DNA from 4 places in the Cupriavidus alkaliphilus genome. Region 2 is predicted to be linked to each of the others. Evidence: predicted binding sites of a transcription regulator. Region 2 holds the regulator's gene; each other region holds the start of a gene.
The links. The regulator sigma-54, encoded in region 2, starts transcription at its own class of promoters, with help from an activator protein. The targets are predictions, from matches to a motif close to TGGCANGNAANCTGCTTT.

Region 1 (4,386 bases), on a different contig from region 2:
GCCGCGCGGCTGGCTGCTGGGCTGCAAGCTGGTGGCGGGCACGCTGCTGTCGCTGCTGCAGATGGCGGCGTTCCTGCTGGTGGCGGCGGCCTTCGGCATCCGCTTCGCGCCGCTGCACCTGCTGGCCGGACTGGGCGCGATGACGCTGGCCGCGCTGATGCTGGGCGCGCTCGGCCTGCTGCTGTCGGTCCATGTGCGCCAGCTGGAGAATTTTGCCGGCACCATGAACTTCGTCATCTTCCCGATGTTCTTCATCAGCTCGGCGCTGTATCCGCTGTGGCGCCTGCAGGAGTCGGGCGCCGAGGCGGTGTACCAGCTGGCGCGGCTGAACCCGTTCACGCATGCGGTCGAGGCGATCCGCTTCGCGCTGTACGGGCAGCTGGCGCCGCACAGCCTTGCCATCGTCGCCGTCTGCGCGGTGGTGTTTTTCGCGCTGGCGCTGCGCGGCTACGACCCGCAGCGCGGCATGGCGCGCCGCGGGGCGCCGGCATGACCGGCCGCCGCCAGGGCATGGCGCTGCTGGCGTGGCTGGCGTGGCTGGGGTTGGCCGGCGCCACTGTGTCAGCCGCGCCCGGCACCGGTGCCGGGATCGTGCACAGCGATCCGATGCAGTCGCCGCAGTGGGCCTGGATCCACAAGGAACTGCTGCAGCAGGGCCCGGTGGTGTTCGACAGCCGCGTGCGCGTCACAGGGCCGGCCTTTGCCGAAGACCCCATGCGCGTGCCGATTGCCTTCGACGCGTCGGCGCTGGGCGAGGTCGAGCGCATCGTGGTGGCGGTGGACCGCAACCCGATCCGCCCGGTGCTGGCGTTCGAGCCGCTGCGGGTGCGGCCGTCGCTGTCGTTCCGCTTCAAGCTGGAGCAGGCCTCGCCGGTGCGGGTGGCGGCGCGTACGCGCGACGGCACCTGGCATGTCGGCAGCACCTGGGTCGACGCCGGCGGCGGTGGCTGCACCGTGCCCGGGGCGACCCGCCGCGACGGCAGCTGGAGCCGCACCCTCAACCGGGTCGAGGCGCGCGTGTTCCCGGGCCTGGGTCAGGGCGAAGGCCAGGGCCAGGCCGGCGCGCGCGTGCGGCTGCGCGTGATGCACCCGATGGACACCGGCCTGGTTGCCGGCATCCCGGCGTTCCATCTCGAGACCCTGGTGCTGGCCGACGCGGCGCGGCAGCCGCTGTTGCGGCTGACCCTGCACGAGCCCGTGGCCGAGAACCCGATCTTCTCGTTCGACCTGCGCGAGGCGGTGGTGCCGGGGATGACCGTGGCCGGCCACGACAACAACGGCAACCGCATCGCGGCGCGGGTGTCGCCATGAAGCCGGCGCTGCTGTTGCTGTGGCTGGCCACGGCTGCGGTCCTCGCGGCACCCGCGCAGCCGCCCGACTACCGCCTGGCCCCGCGCGAGATCGGCGCCGGCGTGTGGCTGCTGGAAGGCGCCAATGCCGACTTCGCGCCGGCCAATGGCTGCAACATCATCAATACCGCCTTCATCGACACCGGCGACGGCGTGGTGGTGATCAACACCGGCCCGTCGCGCGAATATGGCGAGCAGCAGCGCCGCGCCATCGCCGCGCTGACCGGCGCGCCGATACGGCTGGTGCTGAACCTGAACCTGCATCCCGACTACTTCTTCGGCAACCAGGCCTATGCCGACGTGGGCGCCAGCGCGCTGCCCGCCACCCTCGACGGCGCGCGCCGCGAAGGCGCGGCCTATGCCGACAACCTCTACCGCCTGTGCGGCGACTGGATGCGCGGCACCGAACCCGCGCCGCCGGTGCACGCGCTGGCGCCGGGCCCACGGACGATCGGGCGCCGCACGCTGGAACTGATCCGCCTGGAAGGCCATACCGACGCGGACCTGGTGCTGCTGGACCGCGGCGCCGGCATCGTCTTTGCCGGCGGGCTGGTGTTCCGTGAGCGCATCCCGACCACGCCGCATGCGCACATCGGCCGCTGGCTGGACAGCCTGGCGCGGCTGCAGGCGCTGATGGAGCAGAGCGGGGCGCGCCTGCTGGTTCCCAGCCACGGGCCCGCGCTGGGCGGCACGGAAGCCATCGCGCAGACGCGCGCCTACCTGCAATGGCTCGACACGCGCCTGCGCGAGGCCGCGGCGCAGGGACGCGACCTGGCCGAGGTCATGGCCATGCCGGTGCCAGAGCCCTTTGCGCGCTGGGGCGCGCTGCCCGCCGAGTACCTGCGCAACGTGATCCATCTCTACCCGGCGCACGAGGAAGCCGCGCTGGCCCGCTGAAGGCGCCGGCTTTGGCTGTTCAATTCTGGCGCAGCTGCAACGCAGTGTTGCACGCTGGCGCGGACCGCAACCGTGCGGCGGGCCTGCAGGGCGCGTGATCGGGCCCCGGCCCACTGGCATGGGATTTGCCATTTGCGTGCTGGTGTGTGGCGCAGTGGCGCACCAGCGAAATCCAAGACAAGAGAGGAGATGGCAATGAGGACGTTACGAGTAGGGCTGGCGGTCGCGGCAATCGCGGCCGCCGCGGCGAGCGTTGCCGCGCAGGCGGCGCAGGCGACGGTAAGCGACGCCATGATCGAGAACGACGCGAAGTCCCCCGGCGACGTGCTGTCGTGGGGCATGGGCCCGCAGGGCCAGCGCTATTCCACGCTGTCGCGCATCAACACCAGGAACGTGGGCCGGCTGGTGCCGGCGTGGTCGTTCTCGTTCGGCGGCGAGAAGCAGCGCGGGCAGGAATCGCAGCCGCTGATCCACGACGGCAAGATGTTCGTCACCGCTTCGTATTCGCGCATCTATGCGCTCGACGTGAAGACCGGGCGCAAGCTGTGGAAGTACGAGCACCGCCTGCCCGAAGGCATCATGCCGTGCTGCGACGTGGTCAACCGCGGCGCGGCGCTGTACGACAATCTGGTGATCTTCGGCACGCTCGACGCGCAGCTGGTGGCGCTGGACCAGAACAGCGGCAAGGTGGTGTGGAAGGAGAAACTGGAGGACTACGCGGCCGGCTATTCGTACACGGCCGCGCCGCTGGTGGCCAAGGGCCTGGTGCTGACCGGCATCTCGGGCGGCGAGTTCGGCGTGGTCGGCCGCGTCGACGCGCGCGATGCCAAGACCGGGCAACTGGTGTGGTCGCGGCCGGTGGTCGAAGGCCATATGGGCTACAAGTACGACAAGGACGGCAACAAGACCGAGATCGGCATGACCGGCACCCAGAACGCCAGCTGGCCCGGCGAGACCTGGAAGACCGGCGGCGCGGCCACGTGGCTGGGCGGCACCTATGACCCCGCGACCGGCCTGGCCTACTTCGGCACCGGCAATCCCGGCCCGTGGAACAGCCATATCCGCAAGGGCGACAACCTCTACTCCGCGTCGACCGTCGCGCTCGATCCCGCCACCGGCAAGATCGTCTGGCACTACCAGAACACCCCCAACGACGGCTGGGACTTCGACGGCGTGAACGAGTTCGTCACCTTCGACCTGGACGGCAAGCGCATGGGCGGCAAGGCCGACCGCAACGGCTTCTTTTACGTCAACGATGCCAGCAGCGGCAAGCTGGTCAATGCCTTCCCCTTCGTCAAGAAGATCACCTGGGCCACCGGCATCGACCTGAAGAGCGGCCGCCCCGACTACGTCGCCGAGGGCCGCCCCGGCGACCCGGCCGCCGCCAACGGCGAGAAGAAGGGCAAGTCGGTGTTCGCGGCGCCGGGTTTCCTCGGCGGCAAGAACCAGCAGCCGATGGCCTACAGCCCGCAGACCGGCCTGTTCTACGTGCCGGCCAACGAATGGGGCATGGACATCTGGAACGAGCCCATCAGCTACAAGAAGGGCGCCGCATTCCTGGGCGCGGGCTTCACCATCCAGCCGCTGAACGATGACTACATCGGCTCGCTGCGCGCGATCAACCCCAAGACCGGCAAGATCGTCTGGGAGGTCAAGAACGGCGCGCCGCTGTGGGGCGGCGCCATGACCACCGCCGGCGGGCTGGTGTTCTGGGGCACGCCGGAAGGCTACCTGAAGGCCGCCGACGCCAAGACCGGCAAGGAGCTGTGGCAGTTCCAGACCGGCAGCGGCGTGGTCGCGCCGCCGGTCACGTGGGAAGAGAACGGCGAGCAGTTCGTCGCGGTGGTATCCGGCTGGGGCGGCGCGGTGCCGCTGTGGGGCGGCGAGGTGGCCAAGCGCGTGAATTTCCTGGAGCAGGGCGGCTCGGTGTGGGTATTCAAGCTGCACAAGAGCTGAACATCAACGGGTGAAACGGCCGCGCGCACGCCACCGCATCGCCCGATGCGGGGCGTGCGCGGGGCACGGTAGCAACAGCATCGGATCGGGATACAGGTATGAAGAAAGAATGGATGGCGCTGGCGGCGGCTGGCGCGATGTTGCCGGGAGCGGCGCTGGCCGCCACGTCGGCGGAGATGCAGGC
Region 2 (4,386 bases):
ATATCCGCCAGAAGCGCGAGGGCGTCGATGAATACATCGACGGCTGGGGCGACCGCATCGAATACGACGGCAAGCAGGAATTCTCCAAGCTGATCGGCAATGCCCGCATGGCGCGGCTGCAGGGCGCCAAGCTGGTCGACGAGATCCGCGGCGCGGTGCTGACCTACGACAGCCGCAAGGAACTCTATACCGCGGCGGGCGGCGGCAGCGGCGATGCCGCGGCGGCCAACCCGTCAGGCCGCGTGCGCGCGGTGCTGTCGCCGCGCCAGGACCAGAAGTCCGGCACCGCAGGCGGCTCGCCGCTGGACCTGAAGTCGGCGCCCGCGCCCGCCAACAAACCCTGACCGTACTTATGACCGATACCGCCACCATTGCCGACAAGCCTGTCGTCGAAGCCAACTCCGTCCTGCCCGGCGGCAGCACGCTGGTCGTGCGCCACCTGAAGAAGCGCTATGGCTCGCGCACGGTGGTCAAGGACGTCTCGCTCGACGTGAAGAGCGGCGAGGTGGTCGGGCTGCTCGGCCCCAACGGCGCGGGCAAGACCACGTCGTTCTACATGATCGTCGGCCTGGTGGCGCTGGACGAAGGCGACATCGTGCTCGACGGCGACCACATCAGCGGCCTGCCGATCCACGAGCGCGCGCGCATGGGCTTGTCATACCTGCCGCAGGAAGCCTCGGTGTTCCGCAAGCTCAACGTCGAGGAAAACATCCGCGCGGTGCTGGAGCTGCAGCAGGACAAGGGCAAGCCGCTGGCCAAGGCCGAGATCGAGCGCCGCCTGGATGCCCTGCTCGACGACCTGCAGATCGCGCACCTGCGCAACAATCCGGCGCTGTCGCTGTCCGGCGGCGAGCGCCGCCGCGTGGAAATCGCGCGCGCACTGGCGTCATCGCCGCGCTTCATCCTGCTGGACGAGCCCTTTGCCGGCGTGGACCCGATCGCCGTGGGCGAGATCCAGCGCATCGTCAGCTTCCTCAAGGCGCGCAATATCGGCGTGCTGATCACCGACCACAACGTGCGCGAGACGCTCGGCATCTGCGATCACGCCTACATCATCAGCGAAGGCACGGTGCTGGCCGCGGGCCAGCCCGAAGACATCATCGCCAATGACGCCGTGCGGCGCGTCTATCTGGGCGAGAACTTCCGCATGTGACAAGTCGGCGGCCCCGCACGGGCCGCCATGGCCGCATGGCAGGGAGAGCCAGCGGCGATCACGGCGCATCAGCGATAGCAATTTCCGTTCCAACATCGGAAAGATGCGCATAAAATAGGTCGCATGAAACCGTCGCTACAGCTCCGCCTCTCCCAGCACCTGGCACTGACCCCGCAGCTGCAACAGTCGATCCGGCTGCTGCAGCTTTCCACGCTGGAACTGCAGCAGGAAGTCGAACAGGCGCTGACGGAAAACCCGCTGCTCGAGCGGGAGAACGACTGGATCGAAAGCCCGCTGCGCGTGGCGGCCGATGGCTCGGTCAACGTCCAGAGCGCGCCCGCGCCCGCCCCCGCCGAGCCCCAGGGCAATGGCGACGCGCGCGCCGAAGGCGGCGCCGATGACAGCTACGGCGACAACAGCAGCGGCGACGACTACGGCAACGGCGACTGGAGCCTGGACGATTTCGCCCGCCGCCCGCAAGGCGACGAGGACGAAAAGACGCCGATGCAGCTGCGCGATGCCGAGCCCACGCTGCGCGAATACCTGATGGAGCAGCTGACACCGCTGAAGATCTCGGCGCGCGACAAGGGACTCGCCATCTTCCTGATCGAATCGCTCGATGACGATGGCTACCTTAGCGCCTCGCTCGAAGAGATCTGCGCGGAGCTGCCCGAAGAACTCGAGTTCGACCCCGACGAAGTCCACGCCATCCTGACGCTGCTGCAGAGCTTCGATCCGCCTGGTGTGGGCGCGCGCAACGCGGCCGAATGCCTGGCGCTGCAATTGCGCCGCCTGACGCACCCGCAGCGCGAACTCGCGCTGACCATCGTCACCCATCACCTGGAACTGCTGGCGGTACGCGACTACACGCGGCTGAAGAAGGCCCTGCAGGTCGATGAGGTCGCACTCAAGGCCGCGCATGACCTGATCCGCTCGCTGGCGCCCTACCCGGGCCATGCGTACAGCCGTCCGGAGGCCGATTTCGTTGTGCCTGATGTGTTCGTGCGCAAGAGCGGCGGCGGCTGGATCGCGCAGCTCAATCCGGATGTGATGCCGAGGCTGCGCATCAACGATATGTACGCACAGATCCTGCGTGGCGCCAAAGGCGAGACCGGTACCGCCGGGCTGCAGCAGAAGCTGCAGGAAGCACGCTGGCTGATCAAGAATATCCAGCAAAGGTTCGACACCATCCTGCGTGTCTCGCAGGCCATTGTCGAGCGTCAAAAGAACTTTTTCACCCACGGTGAAATCGCCATGCGCCCCTTGGTTTTGCGGGAGATTGCCGATACACTGGGTTTACACGAGTCAACCATCTCCCGGGTGACGACCAATAAATATATGGCTACGCCGATGGGTACTTTCGAACTGAAGTACTTCTTTGGCAGCCACGTGTCCACCGAAACCGGTGGCGCGGCTTCATCAACGGCCATCCGCGCCTTGATCAAGCAACTGATAGGAGCCGAAGACCCGAGGAATCCCCTTTCCGACAGTCGCATCGCCGAACTGCTGGGCGAACAGGGCTTCGTTGTCGCACGCCGCACGGTCGCCAAGTATCGTGAAGCCTTGAAAATCCCCGCAGTCAATCTCCGCAAGTCTTTGTAGCCGAGCCCACCGCCTGCCTGGTGAGGCTCTTTCAGAAGGAGAAGCGCTATGAACTTCAAGATCAGTGGACACCACCTGGACATCACGCCCCCTCTGCGTGAGTACGTGGAAACGAAGCTGGAGCGAATCGTCAGGCATTTCGATCAAGTCATTGGCGTTAGCGTGCTGCTCTCTGTCGACAATCACAAGGAAAAGGACCGGCGTCAGTACGCGGAAATCAATCTGCATCTAAAGGGCAAGGACATCTTTGTCGAGGCGCATCACGAAGACCTGTATGCGGCGATCGACGCACTCGTCGACAAGCTGGACCGTCAGGTGATTCGCTACAAGGATCGCGTGCAAGGCCACGACCGCGAAGCGGTCAAGTACCAGATGGCCGCAGCGCAAATGCAGCAATAAACCCGTGCCCGGCAGCCCCGCAGAGGGCTGCTGAACCAGGATTCCACAGGCAAGCCGCGCCGCGAAGCGCGGCTTTTTTGCGCCCTGGCGCTGTGCGGGCTGTGGCAGCGGAGCAAACCTTGCCATGCATGGAAGCCCGAAAGGTTCGCAAGCGCAGCGCCAAGGTGTATGCTGCGCCATACAAAGAGAGAGAAATCGTGGCCGCGCCTGCCCGCGCTGCACCGCACAATGCAAGGGTAGTCGCTGCTCTATAATGGGCCGGACGTCTTCCCCCGCGCCGGCAGCGGTGAGGGAGCCAGACGCTGCCCGGCGGAACGATCCGCCCGCTAACTGAAATCCTGCGCATCGCCCATGAATCGTTTGGCCAAATTGCTGCCACCCGGCAACATCACCCTCGACGTCAGCGTCACCAGCAAGAAACGTGTGTTCGAGCAGGCCGGGCTCCTCTTCGAGAACAACCATGGCGTGGCGCGCGCCATCGTCACCGACAACCTGTTCGCGCGCGAGTCGCTGGGCTCGACCGGACTGGGCGCCGGCGTGGCGATCCCGCACGGGCGCATCAAGGGCCTGAAGCAGCCCCTGGCCGCGTTCATGCGACTGGCCGAGCCGATTCCGTTCGAATCGCCGGACGGCAAGCCGGTTTCGCTGCTGATCTTCTTGCTGGTGCCCGAACAGGCCACGCAGCAGCACCTGGAAATCTTGTCCGAGATCGCGCAACTGCTGTCGGATCGCGACATGCGCGAGGGCCTGGCGACCCTCCCTACGCCCGATGCCGTGCACGAACTGCTGATCGCATGGCATCCCTGATCCACTGATTCCCCCCGGAGCGGGCCGGCACCAGACCGGGGAAGCGCCACGCGCTTCGAACACCGCCTTACCAGCCATACCGCATGGAACTCACCGGCGTCACCTCCCAGTCCATCTTCGACGACAACGCAGCCGACCTCAAACTCTCGTGGGTCGCTGGCCTGGAGGGCGCGGACCGCGCCTTTGACGTGGAATTCGCCCGCGAAGCGACTTCCGCCGCAGACCTGGTGGGCCACCTCAACCTGATCCACCCCAACCGGATCCAGGTCCTCGGCAAGCCCGAAATCACGTACTACCAGCGCCTCGACGACGAGACCCGCAAGCGCCAGATGGGCGAGCTGATCCTGCTGGAGCCGCCGTTCCTGGTGATCGCCGACGGCATGGAGCCGCCGCCGGACCTGGAACTGCGCTGCACGCGCTCGTCG
Region 3 (4,386 bases), on a different contig from region 2:
GGCCGGCGCCGCCGCGGCGGCTTCGGCTCCGGCCCCGGGCGCAGTGGCAAGCGCGGCCTCGCCGAACAGCTCGGGCGCCGCGGATTGCAGTTCGCGCTGCAAGGCCTCGCCGTCCAGGCGCCGGCCGGCGACCAGCACCGCGATGCGTTCGGTCACGTTTTCCAGCTCGCGGATATTGCCGGGCCAGCGGTAGCGCGCCAGCCGCGCGCGCGCCGCCGCGGGCAGGCGCTGCGGGCGCTCCAGTCCCAGCCGGTCCTGCGCGCGGCGGTACAGCAGTTCGGCCAGCTCCGGCAGGTCTTCGGCGCGCTCGCGCAGCGGCGGCATGGCGATGCGCAGGATGTTGAGGCGGTAATACAGGTCCTGGCGGAAGCTGCCGTCGCGCACCATCGCGGCCAGGTCGCGGTGGGTGGCGGCGATCACGCGCACGTTCACCGGCACCGCGTCGAGCCCGCCGATCGGCAGCACCTGCTTTTCCTGCAGCACGCGCAGCAAGCGCGTCTGCAGCGCGGGCGGCATGTCGCCGACCTCGTCGAGAAACAGCGTGCCGTTGTGGGCCGACTCGAACAGGCCGGCCTTGCCGCCGCGGCGCGCGCCGGTGAAGGCGCCCTCTTCGTAGCCGAACAGCTCGCTTTCCAGCAGCGCCTCGGGGAAGGCGGCGCAGTTGACCGCGACGAACGGGAATGCGCGGCGCGGGCTGGCATCGTGCATGCCTTGCGCCAGCACCTCCTTGCCGGTACCGCTCTCGCCGCCGATCAGCACGGTCGAGTCCACCGCGGCGTAGCGCCGCGCCAGCTCGCGCAGCGCCGTCATCGCCGCCGAGGTGCCGGCCAGGTCGTCGAGGCTGTAGCGCACCGCCGCCGGCCGCGCGCGGCTGCGCGAGCGCAGGTTGCGGTCGACGCGCTGGATCGCGCTGGCGTCCTGGATGGTCAGCACCGCGCCGGTGGTGCCGGCCTCGCCCTGGATCGGAATGCGGTTGACCACCACCATCTTGTCGCCCAGCTTGTGGATCGCCTCGAGCTCCTTGTCGCCGGTCTGCATCACGCCTTCCAGCGCCAGGCTGGGCGCCAGCGTCTGCAGCTTGCGCCCGACCGCGGCGGCGGCCGAGGTGCCCAGGAAGCGCTCCATCGCCGGGTTGAACGACTGGATCCGCCCCTGTGCGTCGACCGCCGCCACGCCCTCGTTCAGGTGCGCCAGGATGGTGTTGACGTAGTCGCGCCGGGTAGCCTCGATGCGGCGCAGGCGCGCAGCCTCGATCGCGTCTTCCAGCGCCATGCGCACCGAGTTGCCGGAGTACAGGAACACCCCGGTCAGGCCATAGCGGTCGGCCAGGTCGGTCACCAGGCCGGGGCCCACCACCACCTGGATGCCCTCCTGCTTGAGCGCCTTCACGCGCGCCACGGCGTCGTCCTCGGTCAGGTAGGTGTAGGCCGGCACCGACAGCGAGAACGCGCGCACGAATTCATCGACCTCGGCATAGGTCGCCGCGTGCGTGACCAGCGCCACCCGCGGCGAGATCCGCCGCGCCGTGGCCAGTGCGCTCATCACGTCGAAGCCCGTGACCTTGACCAGCACCACCGGCACGTCGACATGCTGGCGCAGGTAGGCGCCGTTGGAGCCGCCGGCAACCACCACGTCGAGCCGGCCCTCGCGCACCTCGCGCGATACCGCGCTGGCGGCGGCCTCGAAACCCTTGCCGACGATGCGGAATTCGGCGCGGTCGGCATAGGCCGGAATCAGGTCGGCAAAGGCGCGCGCGAGGCGGCTGATGCCGATTGCCCAGATGCGCGGGCGGCCTTGCGTGGAAACGGGCGGAGCCATGATGCGGTGCGAAAGGAAAGTGGGATGAAAGGCGAGGGGAACAGGCGTACAGTGCTGTCACATTGTCCGCTACGCGGCCCGCGATTTCAACTTTGAATTCCAAGACAAGGGGTTTGGATTTCAAATGTGCGGAAATCCCGCCATGGAGGCCGCGACGAAACCCGCTGCCCTGCCCGCCAGCCCAATACTGGCAAGGGATGCCGGGGTTTCCCTGCCGCTTCCGCAAGGCCTGGCACATCCCTTGCATTATCCGGCTTGTCCTGTTCACCAACGCATACGCCATGACCTACTCCGCTTCCGACCTCGCGCGCTCCGCCGGCGCCCGTTTCCGCCAGGCGCTGGCCGACGAACATCCGCTGCAGGTGGTCGGCGCCATCAATGCCAACCACGCCTTGCTGGCCAAGCGTGCCGGTTACCGGGCCATCTACCTGTCCGGCGGCGGTGTCGCGGCCGGTTCGCTGGGCCTGCCCGACCTGGGCATCTCCAACCTGGACGACGTCCTGACCGACATCCGCCGCATCACCGACGTGTGCGACACGCCGCTGCTGGTCGACGTGGACACGGGTTTCGGCGCCTCGGCCTTCAACGTGGCCCGCACCACCAAGTCGCTGATCAAGTTCGGCGCCGCGGCCATGCATATCGAGGACCAGGTCGGCGCCAAGCGCTGCGGCCACCGTCCCAACAAGGAAATCGTCACCCAGGGTGAAATGGTCGACCGCATCAAAGCCGCGGTCGACGCCCGCACCGACGACAACTTCGTCATCATGGCCCGCACCGACGCGCTGGCCGTGGAAGGCCTGGACAAGGCGATCGAGCGCGCGGTGGCGTGCGTGGAAGCCGGCGCCGACGCGATCTTCCCGGAAGCCATGACCGACCTTGGCATGTACCGCAAATTCGTCGACGCGGTGAAGGTGCCGGTGCTGGCCAACATCACCGAATTCGGCGCCACGCCGCTGTTCACCACCGAGGAACTGGGCGGCGCCGGCGTGTCGATGGTGCTGTATCCGCTGTCGGCCTTCCGCGCCATGAACAAGGCCGCGGAAAACGTCTACGCGGCGATCCGCCGCGACGGCACGCAGAAGAACGTGGTCGATACCATGCAGACCCGCTCGGAGCTCTACGAGAGCATCGGCTACCATGCCTTCGAGCAGAAGCTCGACGCCCTGTTCGCGCAAGGCAAGGGCAAGTAAACGACCAGACTCAGGCGCGGCCGGGCCGGGGATATCCCCTCCCGGCCGCTTGCACGACCACAGACAGGCAACACCAGGCATCACATCAAGGAGACCCAGATGTCCGAAGCGCAACCGCTCGTCACTCCCAAGCCCAAGAAATCCGTCGCGCTGTCGGGCGTGACCGCCGGCAATACCGCCCTGTGCACCGTCGGCCGTACCGGCAACGACCTGCACTACCGTGGCTACGACATTCTCGATATCGCCGAGACCTGCGAGTTCGAGGAAATCGCCCACCTGCTGGTGCACGGCAAGCTGCCGACCAAGTCCGAGCTGTCCGCCTACAAGGCCAGGCTGAAGAGCCTGCGCGGCCTGCCGGCCAATGTGAAGGCGGCGCTGGAATGGGTGCCCGCCAGCGCGCACCCGATGGACGTGATGCGCACCGGCGTGTCGGTGCTCGGCACGGTGCTGCCGGAGAAGGAAGACCACAACACTCCGGGCGCGCGCGACATCGCCGACCGGCTGATGGCCAGCCTCGGCTCGATGCTGCTGTACTGGTACCACTACAGCCACAACGGCCGCCGCATCGAGGTGGAGACCGACGACGACTCGATCGGCGGCCACTTCCTGCACCTGCTGCACGGCGAGAAGCCGTCGGCGCTGTGGGAGCGCGCCATGAACACCTCGCTCAACCTGTATGCCGAGCACGAGTTCAACGCCTCGACCTTCACCGCGCGCGTGATCGCCGGCACGGGTTCCGACATGTACTCGTCGATTGCCGGCGCGATCGGCGCGCTGCGCGGCCCCAAGCACGGCGGCGCCAACGAGGTTGCGTTCGAGATCCAGAAGCGCTACGACAACCCGGACGAGGCCCAGGCCGACATCACCCGCCGCGTCGAGAACAAGGAAGTCGTGATCGGCTTCGGCCACCCGGTGTACACCACCGGCGACCCGCGCAACCAGGTGATCAAGGACGTCGCCAGGCGGCTGTCGAAGGACGCCGGCTCGATGAAGATGTTCGACATCGCCGAGCGGCTCGAAACCGTGATGTGGGACATCAAGAAGATGTTCCCCAACCTGGACTGGTTCAGCGCAGTCAGCTACCACATGATGGGCGTGCCCACCGCGATGTTCACGCCGCTGTTCGTGATCTCGCGCACCTCGGGCTGGGCCGCGCACATCATCGAGCAGCGCATCGACAACAAGATCATCCGCCCCAGCGCCAACTACACCGGGCCGGAGAACCTGAAGTTCGTGCCGATCAAGGATCGCAAGTAAGACCGGCTGCCGGATTGCCCTGCGTCGGGTTGCATTGAATCCGAGCCTGCGGGCAAAGGGGTAGTTGGTCGCCGACACGGGGCCACTACCCCTTTTTCATACTTATATCGATTTCCCTACA
Region 4 (4,386 bases), on a different contig from region 2:
CGCGCGCGCTCGGCGAAGGCGCCGATGATCAGGCCGCAGGTGATGCAGGCGAAAGCGCACTGGAAGGCGAAGTAGCCCAGTTCCGGCAGCACCACGCCCTTGCTGAAGGTGGCGGCCACGGCGTCGACCGTCAGCCCCTTCATGAACAGCCGGTCGGTGCCGCCGAAGAAGGCGTTGCCCTCGGTGAAGGCAAAGCTGTAGCCGTAGATGGCCCACAGCAGCGCCACCAGCGAAAAGATCACCAGGCACTGCATCAGTACCGACAACATGTTCTTGGAGCGCACCAGGCCGCCATAGAACAGCGCCAGGCCAGGCAGCGTCATCAGGATCACGAACGCGGTCGAGACCAGCAGCCAGGCGGTGTCGCCCTTGTTGGGCACGGGTGCGGCCGGCGCGGCGGCGGCTTCAGCCGGTGCGGCCGCGGCAGGGGCCGCTGCAGGGGCCGCAGGGGCCGCGGCGGGTGTTGCTGCAGTCGCTGCCGCGGCCGGCGCGGAAGTGGCGGCGGCCGAAGCCTCGGCGGCCGGCTTGTCCTGCGCGGCGGCCGGAGCCGACATGCCCATGCCGGCCGTGCCGACGGCCAGCGCCATCGCGCCCGCGGTCAGGAATCGCTTGATCCAGGTTTTCATGGAATTCACCTTTGTCTCTATGCTGTCTTGGGTCACAGGGCATCGCCGCCGGTCTCGCCGGTGCGGATGCGGATGACCTGCTCGATCGGAGCCACGAAGATCTTGCCGTCGCCGATCTTGCCGGTGCGGGCGGACTTTTCGACCGCTTCGATGGCACGCTCGACCACGTCGTCGGGCACCGCCACCTCGATCTTCACCTTGGGCAGGAAGTCGACGATGTACTCGGCGCCGCGGTAGAGCTCGGTATGGCCCTTCTGGCGGCCGAAGCCTTTCACTTCGGTCACGGTGATGCCGGACACGCCCACGTCCGACAGCGCTTCGCGCACCTCGTCGAGCTTGAACGGCTTGATGACTGCGATGATGAGTTTCATCAGGATTCTCCTGGGAGCGGACCGGCATCAGCCCGCCCGGGCTGCGTCAGAGTTAGAAAGTCTTGGTGATCGAGGCCCAGGCCGCGGCCTTGCCCAGGTAGCGGCCGCGGTTGGCGCTGGTGTAGGCCACTTCCTTGGCGTTGGTGTCGACATAGGCGACCGCCAGCGCAAAGCCCTTGCCCAGGTCCTTGGTCAGCCCGATCTTCCAGTCGGTGTACGAGGCATCGCTGTTGTGCTTCACGCCCTGGTAGCCAACGTGCGCGTTCAGCGTCAGGTCCCAGAAATTCAGCGGCACGTTGGCGCTCAGGTCGACGTAGTAGCTGTTCTTGCTGTCGGCCCAGCCGAACAGGTTGGTGACCGAGTGCGAGTACTTCAGGAATACCGGTCCCCAGCCGACCCCGGCATACAGTTCCGTGGTGTACGGGCGCGGGTTGTTGTAGCCGCCCGGGTAGTAGTACTCGAGCACGCCCAGGTCATAGGCGAATTCGGTGCCCGCCACCTTGAAGGTGTTCTTGAAGCCGCCGTAGAAATCCATCTCGACCGGCGCCGACACCGCCGGATTGGCATCCTCGAGCCAGCTGATGCTGGAGTTCCAGTTGCCCAGGTAGAAGCCGCTTTCGTGCGCGTAATCGAAACCGCCCTGGATGGCCGGGCGCAGGTTGGTCTGGCTGATGCCGCGATAGCGGTAGTCCGTGACCAGCGACACGTTGGCCGTGAACGTATGCGGCGAGGCCGGCTCGGCAGCCGGGGCCGCGGCGCCGGTGCTCTGCGCCAGGGCGCCGCCCGCGGCGCTGGCCAGGACCACCGCGCTGACTGCAAGGGCCAACTTCTTCATGGGGTTTTTCTCCTTTTCCTGATGGCTCGGATTTCGTTTAGTTGGATTCCGGTGAAGCTTTGAGGCAGCTCGGCATCACTACTGCAACTGCCGTGCCAACCCACGGAATGCCGCAGTGCGTGCGGCCCCTCGCGCCCTGCCAATGGGCACCGCGCGGGCTTGAATGCGCCTCGCAGCGACGCCAGATGGGGTTAAATGGTGTGAACGGCGCGGCGCCGGTGCTTTCGCGCGCGTGCCGCTGGGGCGATAATCGAGTCTTGACGGGGACGGCGTAGGGCCCGCGCACCACGGATCGCCCGCATTCAGGGCGCCCAAATCCTGTGCGAAAGCGCGCCATACGCCAGATTCCCCCCCGGATTGGCACCACTCAGGTGCGCAAAGGAGAAACCATGAAACCGACCGACCTCTTCAACGACCTGCAGAACAAGGTCAGCGAGGCGCTGCGCAATTCGCCGGCAAAGGACATCGAGAAAAACGTGCGCAGCATGATGACCCAGGGCTTTGCCCGGCTGGACCTGGTCACGCGCGAGGAGTTCGACGTCCAGTCGCAGGTGCTGGCGCGCACCCGCGCCCGCCTGGAGGAACTGGAAAGCCGCGTGGCCGAGCTCGAGCGCCGCGCCGGCATCCCGCCGGGCGCCGGCTCGGTGGACTCGACCGGGGGCGCGTGAGCACGCCGGTCCCCCCGCCACCCTCCCGCCTGTGTGAAGGCCGCCAGTCATGGCGGCCTTTTTCGTTAACAGTTTCGTGCGGTTCGATGCCATGAGCCTTGCCGTCCTACGCAGCCGGGCCCTGACCGGCATCGCCGCGCCGCCGGTGCGGGTCGAGACCCACCTGGCCAACGGCCTGCCGGCCTTCACCATCGTCGGCCTGGCCGACACCGGCGTGCGTGAAAGCCGCGAGCGCGTGCGCGCCGCCATCCTCAACAGCGGCTACGAATTTCCCAACCGCCGCATCACCGTCAACCTCGCCCCGGCCGACCTGCCCAAGGAGTCCGGCCGTTTCGACCTGGCCATCGCGCTCGGCATCCTGGCCGCCAGCGGCCAGATTCCGGCCGACGCGCTCGACGCGCATGAATTTGCCGCCGAGCTGTCGCTGTCCGGCGAACTGCGTCCGGTGCGCGGCGCGCTGGCCATGGCGATGGGGCTGGCGCGTGACAATGCCGCCCGCGCCGGCTCGGGCGAGACGCCGCGCGCCTTCCTGGTCGCCGCGGGCAACGGCGCCGAAGCCGCGCTGATCGAAGACCTGGCGGTCCATGCGGCCGCCACCCTGCGCCAGGCCTGCGACCACCTCGGTCCCGTGGCCGAAGCACGACTACCCCGCGCCATGCCGCCCTTGCTGCCCGCCGCCAGCGGGCGCGGTCCCGATATGCGCGACGTGCGCGGCCAGGCGCAGGCACGCCGCGCCATGGAGGTGGCCGCCGCCGGACAACACTCGGTGCTGCTGGTGGGCCCGCCCGGTACCGGCAAGTCGATGCTGGCGCAGCGCCTGCCCGGCCTGCTGCCGCCGATGTCGCTGCAGCAGGCGCTGGAAGCCGCCGCCGTGATGAGCCTGACCCCGGGCGGCTTTCGCGCCGAGGCCTGGGGCGTGCGCCCCTGCCGCGCACCGCACCACACCGCGTCGGGCCCGGCCATGGTCGGCGGCGGCGGCAATCCGCGCCCCGGCGAGATCTCGCTCGCGCACCACGGCGTGCTGTTCCTGGACGAACTGCCCGAGTTCGACCGCCGCGTGCTCGAAGTCCTGCGCGAGCCGCTGGAGTCGGGCCGCATCACCATCGCCCGCGCCAACGGCCACGCCGACTTCCCCGCCTGCTTCCAGTTCGTGGCGGCGATGAACCCGTGCCCGTGCGGCTACCTCGGCCATCCCGACCGGCCGTGCCGCTGCACGCCCGACCAGGTGCGCCGCTACCAGTCGCGCATCTCCGGCCCCATGCTCGACCGCATCGATCTGCAGGTCGAGGTGCCCGCGCAGGACCAGGGCGAAATGCTCGACGGCCCGCCCGGCGAAGCCAGCACCGCGGTGCGCGCGCGCGTGCTCGCTGCGCGCGAACGGCAACTGGCGCGGCAGGGCAAGCCCAACAATGAACTGGGCGGACGCGAGATCGAGCAGCACTGCGTCATGGATCCGCAGGCGCAGGCCTTGCTGCGCGGCGCGATGACGCGGCTGGCATGGTCGGCGCGCTCGTACTTCCGCGTGCTGAAGGTGGCGCGCACGATTGCGGACCTGGCCGGCGCGGACTTGCTGGACGCCGCGCACGTGGGCGAGGCGATCCAGTACCGGCGGGCGCTGCGGATGGCCGGCTAGCGTGATCCGCGCCTCAGGCCTCTTCCGACCATTGCACGCCCTCGCGCGCCATGAACGCCGACGAGGCCGCCGGCCCCCACGTGCCCGCCGTATAGGGCCGCGGGCCTTCGTCCTGGGCGCGCCATGCCTCCAGGATCGGGTCGACCCAGGTCCATGCGGCCTGCAGCTCGTCGCGCCGCACGAACAGCGCCAGCCGTCCGCGGATGACATCGAGCAGCAGGCGCTCATAGGCCTCGGCGCGGCGCGTGGTGAA

Region 1: the regulator sigma-54 is predicted to act here: its motif matches at 2,361-2,378, upstream of FHX60_RS06890 (PQQ-dependent methanol/ethanol family dehydrogenase).
Region 3: the regulator sigma-54 is predicted to act here: its motif matches at 2,049-2,066, upstream of prpB (methylisocitrate lyase).
Region 4: the regulator sigma-54 is predicted to act here: its motif matches at 1,913-1,930, upstream of FHX60_RS25760 (TorF family putative porin).

The regions. Positions count from the first base shown of each region.
Region 1 is NZ_JACHWE010000002.1:57,223-61,608, forward strand. It holds gene pedC (lanthanide ABC transporter permease protein PedC) at 1-493, shown strand, start outside; gene FHX60_RS06880 (quinoprotein dehydrogenase-associated SoxYZ-like carrier) at 490-1,311, shown strand; gene FHX60_RS06885 (quinoprotein relay system zinc metallohydrolase 1) at 1,308-2,246, shown strand; gene FHX60_RS06890 (PQQ-dependent methanol/ethanol family dehydrogenase) at 2,442-4,202, shown strand; gene FHX60_RS06895 (c-type cytochrome) at 4,301-4,386, shown strand, end outside.
Region 2 is NZ_JACHWE010000004.1:51,897-56,282, reverse strand. It holds gene lptA (lipopolysaccharide transport periplasmic protein LptA) at 1-344, shown strand, start outside; gene lptB (LPS export ABC transporter ATP-binding protein) at 353-1,153, shown strand; gene FHX60_RS15135 (RNA polymerase factor sigma-54) at 1,277-2,755, shown strand; gene hpf (ribosome hibernation-promoting factor, HPF/YfiA family) at 2,804-3,154, shown strand; gene FHX60_RS15125 (PTS sugar transporter subunit IIA) at 3,506-3,961, shown strand; gene hprK (HPr(Ser) kinase/phosphatase) at 4,045-4,386, shown strand, end outside.
Region 3 is NZ_JACHWE010000001.1:1,319,596-1,323,981, reverse strand. It holds gene prpR (propionate catabolism operon regulatory protein PrpR) at 1-1,818, opposite strand, end outside; gene prpB (methylisocitrate lyase) at 2,100-3,008, shown strand; gene prpC (bifunctional 2-methylcitrate synthase/citrate synthase) at 3,108-4,265, shown strand.
Region 4 is NZ_JACHWE010000011.1:13,930-18,315, forward strand. It holds gene amt (ammonium transporter) at 1-626, opposite strand, end outside; gene FHX60_RS25755 (P-II family nitrogen regulator) at 659-997, opposite strand; gene FHX60_RS25760 (TorF family putative porin) at 1,050-1,832, opposite strand; gene FHX60_RS25765 (accessory factor UbiK family protein) at 2,222-2,500, shown strand; gene FHX60_RS25770 (YifB family Mg chelatase-like AAA ATPase) at 2,592-4,133, shown strand; gene zwf (glucose-6-phosphate dehydrogenase) at 4,147-4,386, opposite strand, start outside.